Regions from separate parts of the Vibrio sp. R10-SF1-ISO8 genome, predicted to be linked through region 1. Evidence: riboswitches for the same ligand, from Rfam matches in the RefSeq annotation. Region 1 holds a riboswitch; the other holds the start of a gene.
The links. Region 1 has a riboswitch for lysine ahead of lysC (lysine-sensitive aspartokinase 3). Riboswitches for the same ligand answer to the same signal wherever they lie in the genome.

Region 1 (3,422 bases):
CTCTGTATGCAGTTTCTGAATCGCTTGTTTTGAGACTGACTCATCAACTAAGAAACAAAGGTTGTGTGGGCTCGCGCCGTAGCAGATCATACGCAGGTTGAAATCTTCTAAAGTGCTGAATACTTGCTTTGCATAGCCTTTACTCTCACTCATATTGTTACCAATCAGAGCAACCAAGCATAGGTTGTGTTCTACCTCGACCGTACATAACTCTTCTAGCTCAACACGTGCGGCTTCTGGAAGTTGTGGTGCACCGCCAGCAGTATCTGTTTGGTCTAAAGTGAGAGATACACTGATCTCTGAAGTGGTAATCAAGTCGACCGAGATTTTGTGTTTAGCAAGGATCTCAAACACTTTAGCTAGGAAACCATAGGCATGGAACATGTTGGCGCTGCGCAGTGTAACCATGGTTTGGTTACAACGCAGAGCCAGAGCACGGAATAGCGGTGAGCTTTCTACCTGATGGCGAATCCAAGTTCCGCCCTTCTGTGGTTCTTTCGATGAGCCGACAAACACAGGAATATCGTGGCGTAGTGCAGGAAGAAGCGTCGATGGGTGGAGAATTTTAGCGCCAAAGTTCGCCATTTCAGACGCTTCACTAAAACTAATTTCAGGAATTGGAGAAGCTTTAGGCGCAATGCGTGGATCAGTGGTGTAAATACCAGGAACGTCTGTCCAAATCTCAAGTCCAGAAGCTTCAACGGCTTCGGCGATTAGGGCTGCACTGTAATCACTACCACCACGACCTAAAGTAGTGGTGTTGCCTTTGGCGTCAGAACCGATAAAGCCTTGAGTAATCACTACTGCATCTTGGCAGAGTGGCACCAGTGATTGCTGAGCAAGCTCGCTGATCTGGTCTAGTTGTGGCTCTGCTTTACCGAAATTGCTATCGGTGCGTAGAATGTCACGAATATCAAAACGCACTGCATTGATACCGCGCTCTTTCATCAATTGGGTAAGTAGGTGAGTCGACATCAACTCACCACACGCGACTAAGTGGTCTGTCAGTTTGTGGCTTGCTTGGATCGATGCCGCTTCCGCAAGGCTAGTCACTGTGTCGAGAATCTCGTAAACATCGTTCGCTGCTTGGGTTCCATCTTCAAGCTGTTCGAGTACCGCATCATGAATTTGCGCCAGTTTAGTCAGAATCTCACTACGACGAACTTGATCTTGTACGCCATTAGCGAGCTCGACCAGAAGGTTAGTGACACCTGAGCAAGCGCTACTCACAACGAGTTTTGTATTTGGATTACTTTCAATAATTGCAGCACAACGGCTCATTGCCTCAAAGTTAGCAACGCTTGTTCCACCAAATTTAGCTACATTAAAACTGCTCACAGCATTTCTCCCACGACTTCCTAAAATAAAAACTTTTGGTAGCTATACCAACATCCAGTGTTTTGCTTTGATGAAGAGAGTTGAGCGAAAGAGAGGGGGTCTTTTATATGTATGACTTTCCTCAGAAGCTCATCATCAGACTGGGCTGATGACAGTTGTAGGGATTCAACCCTAGCAACCGACAGATCCAAACCGACACTTCGGATCTACCTCGGCACTACTCCCCCTCAATGTGTTGTATCGGATTTGTGGCTCCACAACACGTCTACCTGGGCAGTGCTCCTCTTCTGCAAAATAATTTGCTATGTGGCATAAATATTCGCCACATATCCGCATTGAACGTTTTTCTGTGAACTATGTCAATGAGAATTTGTAACTTTATGCCTTTTTATAATTAACAAACTTGTGACACTGGTTTGACCTCAATACTTTGGGCTAATTGCTGCCAACAAAGAATTGAATTAAGGTGGGTTTAAGGAAGTAAAGATAGAACAAAAATTATATTGATATTAAAAAGGAGCTGCCAATGACGATTCAAAGTTTTATCCCCCCTCATCGTATTCTTATGGGACCTGGGCCTTCAGATATATCTCCTCAAGTGTTGCAAGCTTTGAGTCGCCCGACGGTTGGTCACTTAGATCCATTATTTGTTGGCATGATGGATGAGCTTAAATCGCTGCTCAAGTACGCTTTCCAAACTGACAATGAGTTTACCATTGCCGTTTCTGCGCCAGGGAGTGCAGGGATGGAGACTTGTTTCGTCAACCTGATTGAGCCGGGTGAAAAGGTGATCGTTTGTCGCAATGGCGTGTTTGGCGAGCGTATGCGTGAAAATGTTGTACGTGCAGGGGGCGTAGCTGAAGTTGTCGATGATGAGTGGGGTGCACCCGTCTCTGTCGATAAAGTCGAGCAAGCGTTAAAAGATAACCCTGACGCGAAAATCCTAGCTTTTGTTCACGCTGAAACGTCGACTGGTGCGTGCAGTGACGCAGAGGCCTTGGGTAAGTTGGCTAAGCAATATGGCTTGCTGACCATTGTAGATGCTGTGACCTCGCTTGGTGGCGTACCGCTTAAGGTCGATGAATGGCAACTAGATGCGGTTTATTCAGGCAGTCAGAAGTGTCTTTCTTGTGTTCCGGGTCTTTCTCCGGTGACCTTTTCTCCAGCTGCGATTGAGAAAATTCAAGCGCGTATCACGCCAGTTCAAAGTTGGTTTCTAGATCAGAGTTTAGTGCTTGGCTATTGGAGCGGTGAAGGAAAGCGTAGTTATCACCATACTGCGCCTGTGAACAGCTTATATGCTCTGCATGAGTCTTTGTTGATTCTTAAGAATGAAGGGTTAGAAAATGCATGGCAGCGACATCGAGACATGCATGAAAAACTTAAACAAGGCTTAGAGAAGCTAGGCTTTGAGTTCGTTGTCGAGCAAGACTCGCGCTTACCTCAGCTCAACGCTATTTTTGTTCCGCAAGGTATTGATGAAGCTAAAGTGAGAACTCACCTACTAGAGACTTACAACCTAGAAATTGGTGCTGGCTTAGGCGCGTTAGCAGGTAAAGCGTGGCGTATTGGCTTGATGGGTTACGGTGCCCGCGCCGAGAATGTCGCGTTGTGCTTACGAGCGCTCGAAGAGGCATTGACGCAATAGCAGTCTCAATAACATATCAATTAATAAGGCGACCAGGTGGTCGCCTTAATTATTTTCAACAGACTCTAGTTAGTCTCTTTTTCACTGTCCGCCTTTAAGGCATCGATATTCGGTGGGATGTACTGCACCTCAGAGAAATCCCGTTCAGGAAATAGGAACTGAGCTTCGCTACGAATTTGCTCCGCTTTCACACTGTCTCCCAGCCCTTGATAGGCCAAGATCAAATTGTTATAGAAAGCAGGACGAGGTTTATCTTTAATAATCTTCAGTGACCAATCTATGTATGGCTTGATAAACTGAGGATCTTGCTTGTATAAGCCAATATTGAGATAGGTGCTATAGATATCCCAATCGTATCTGTCTTTCCAAACCACTGGATTGCTGACTTGGTTGAGTATTTCAGGATCTTTAGGCTGTGAGCGCTCAAACTGGGTAA
Region 2 (3,422 bases), on a different contig from region 1:
GCGAATAAATACCACAAAGAGAATGTGCCTAACTCAAGTAAGCACGCACATTCATACTTAACTTATTCATCGTTCTCGCAAGTATGTAAATACTCTAATCGCGCTAGTTACGAAGTGCTAGTACAGCATTCACCGCGCCTATCTCGTGGACTTCCTGAACGAGAAGATAGCTTGGAAGAAGCGTACTGGGAACGTTAATTCTACTGCAAACTATCAAAGCCTCAATTTAGTGAGGCTTTTTTAATTTTTAGAGAGGATAATAAAAAAGCGCCATAAAGGCGCTTTTTAAATAAATCACTCAAAACGATTAGATTAGGAAGTCGTCTAGTGACTTGCCTGCATCTAATTGCTCTTGGATTACTGAAGGTGTACGACCTTGTCCTGTCCAAGTTTTTTCTTCACCAGAAGCATCAACATATTTATATTTTGCTGGGCGAGGAGCACGCTTCGCTTTTGGCTTACTTCCTTTAGACTCACCTGCCAATGCAGAAATAAGCGCTTCGACGTCGATGCCGTCTTTAGTAATCTGTTCAGCAATAGCGGCTAATTTAGCTTCTTGCTCTGCAGCTGCTTCACGTTCAGCTTCTTCTGCTTCTTTACGCTCAGCTACAACAGTAGTTAGTTTATCTAACGCTTCTTCTAATTGCTCAAGTGTTAGCTCTCGAGAAAAAGCACGTAGACTACGAATGTTTAATAGTGTTTTTGTTAGTTCCGACATTTATTCATCTCTTCGCAATATAAGTTGTCGATGTATGAATCATAAACCTCTTAATTTAATATTACAATCTCACTGACATAAATTTACGTAAAATAACTATCACAATGTTGTTTGATAGCCATTTCATTATTAATTTAGCTGCTTGCAATAAATAGATTTTTAATCACGATATAACTTTTATATTAACAGAGAACTATCTGAGAGTGCGGTTTCATATTAAATGTTATCGCAAATATAGGCGTAGCCCCAAGGTATATGTCCTTCATTATGTATTAGTGCGGAAAAACAAGTCTGGTGTATCAAAAAAATGTATCTGTCATGTAAAGGTAGTTAGACAAACACGTCATTAATCGGGTGGATTTCTGAGAAATCAGAACGTTCGAGTTCAATGGATGAACCAATATGCTATCCAATGGGATGACTATTCATCAATCATGAAAGCTTAGTCGAAGCTAGCTAACGATATTTTTAACAGTAGAAAAAGGAATATTATGTTGAAAGAGGTGGTGATATGAGTACAATGGGCGCAACCTAATGCGATTTGTTGGTTAAATTATTGTTAAAATGATTTTTCGGTAGTTTAAAGTTTCAACGATCGCGGTAGAGGCGCGGAATAAATAAGTAGTGTTTGCTGGGGTGATGCCAATGAGCAAGCATAAAAGGTTATTTCGCCGAAGTGAACTTTCTCATCAAAGAGGTTTGCTGGGGTTACACCCGAAAGGGGTAACACTGCCATAGTCTATAATTTGTAAAACTATGGAGCGCTACTGTAGGGCTGGGTTTCGCATTCGCTGACCTATCGCTAATTTCAACTTAATTGATTGGAAATGATTTCCTTCAATTAGTCTGCAGTAGATCTCTAACCATTTATTACTGGTTTTTGAAGATCATGAATTTAATTGATTTTGCATCATCTCCTTTATCTCTTTTGCCGCCACTTGTGGCATTGAGTCTTGCTATTATTACCCGCCGTGTACTTGTTTCACTCGGTGTGGGTATTGTTTTGGGCGCTATCTTACTTAATGACTACTCATTTGGTAGTGCGCTTGGATATGTTGGTTCTACCGTTTCAAGCGTCTTTATTGAAGATGGTGGCATCAATACTTGGAATATGAGTATTGTTGGCTTCCTACTCCTGCTAGGAATGATGACAGCGCTATTAACGCTTTCAGGCGGTACACGCGCGTTTGCGGAGTGGGCTCAAACTCGAGTTAAGAGTAAGCGTGGCTCTAAGCTTCTTGCTGCATTTTTAGGTGTTTTCATCTTCGTTGATGATTACTTTAATAGCTTGGCTGTTGGTGCTATCTCTCGCCCTGTCACTGACCGTTTCTACGTATCACGAGCTAAGCTAGCTTATATCCTTGATTCAACAGCGGCTCCAATGTGTGTGATCATGCCTGCTTCTAGCTGGGGTGCCTACATCATGACAATTATTGGTGGCATCTTAGTTTCGCATGGTATCACTGAGTATTCAGCGCTTGGCGCATATGTTCGTCTAATTCCGATGAACTTTTACGCTATCTTTGCATTACTTATGGTGTTTGCTGTTGCTTGGTTCGGACTAGACATCGGTAAGATGCGAGAGCATGAAATTGCCGCGTCACGTGGTCACGGTTTCGCTAAAGAGCAAGCTGAAGACTCGGAAGAAGCTCATGAGCTAAACGAAGAGTTGGATATCGAAGAGAGCGATAAGGGTAAAGTTTCTGACCTGATCTTGCCGATAGTACTACTTATTGTTGCGACTGTTGCTTCAATGCTTTACACCGGCGGACAAGCTCTTGCAGCTGACGGTATCGACTTTAACTTACTTGGTGCATTTGAAAACACTGATGTAGGTACATCTCTTATTTACGGTGGCCTAGTTGGCCTGGCTGTTGCGCTGTTTACCGTTGTTAAACAAGGTATTGCGGTAAGTGAGATCTCGCGTACGCTTTGGATCGGTGCGAAATCAATGTTTGGCGCGATCCTGATCCTAGTGTTTGCCTGGACGATTGGTTCAGTTATCGGTGACATGAACACAGGTAAGTACTTGTCGACCTTAGCTCAAGGCAATATCAACCCACACTGGTTGCCAGTTATTTTGTTCCTATTGTCTGGTCTTATGGCGTTTTCTACAGGTACATCATGGGGCACATTCGGTATTATGCTGCCTATCGCGGGTGATATGGCCGGTGCAACGGATCTAGCGCTAATGCTACCAATGTTAAGTGCTGTATTAGCGGGTTCAGTATTTGGTGACCACTGTTCACCAATCTCAGATACAACCATTCTTTCTTCGACAGGTGCTCGTTGTAATCACATCGATCACGTAGCGACTCAGTTACCATATGCACTGTCAGTTGCACTAGTGTCGTGTATTGGTTTCATTACTCTGGGTATGACCGCTTCTATCGGCATGTCATTCGCAGCAGCGTCGGTAGCATTTATCGCTATTTGTGTCTTGCTATCTGTTCTGTCTAAGTCAAAGATGGCGAGTTGTCAAAACGCGTAACAGATTGAAGTTATTGCTAATAGATAAGGGAGCTCAGGCTCCCTTTTTATTTGTCATATACAAATTGAAAAAAGTTTAAATAAATGGTTGAAAAATGTTTTCGCCTTGGTTAGTGTGGATATCAACAAAGCGAACAGAAGAGCTTATTAAGTATGCGTAAATTAGTCATGAACATTCATCACCATCATCACCCAGTCTAGTCTTTCGGGAGAT

Region 2: linked by a shared signal. The riboswitch ahead of tet(35) (tetracycline efflux Na+/H+ antiporter family transporter Tet(35)) and the one ahead of lysC (lysine-sensitive aspartokinase 3) in region 1 are both predicted to bind lysine.

What each region holds. Positions count from the first base shown of each region.
Region 1 covers NZ_JCBDHL010000015.1:112,255-115,676, forward strand. Annotated here, with positions in the region: gene lysC (lysine-sensitive aspartokinase 3) at 1-1,338, opposite strand, end outside; lysine riboswitch at 1,456-1,633, opposite strand; gene AC6R00_RS11495 (pyridoxal-phosphate-dependent aminotransferase family protein) at 1,865-2,986, shown strand; gene AC6R00_RS11500 (PglL family O-oligosaccharyltransferase) at 3,052-3,422, opposite strand, start outside.
Region 2 covers NZ_JCBDHL010000018.1:48,103-51,524, reverse strand. Annotated here, with positions in the region: gene AC6R00_RS13490 (inosine/guanosine kinase) at 1-198, shown strand, start outside; gene AC6R00_RS13485 (H-NS family histone-like protein) at 308-718, opposite strand; lysine riboswitch at 1,312-1,493, shown strand; gene tet(35) (tetracycline efflux Na+/H+ antiporter family transporter Tet(35)) at 1,608-3,209, shown strand; His leader region at 3,385-3,422, shown strand, end outside.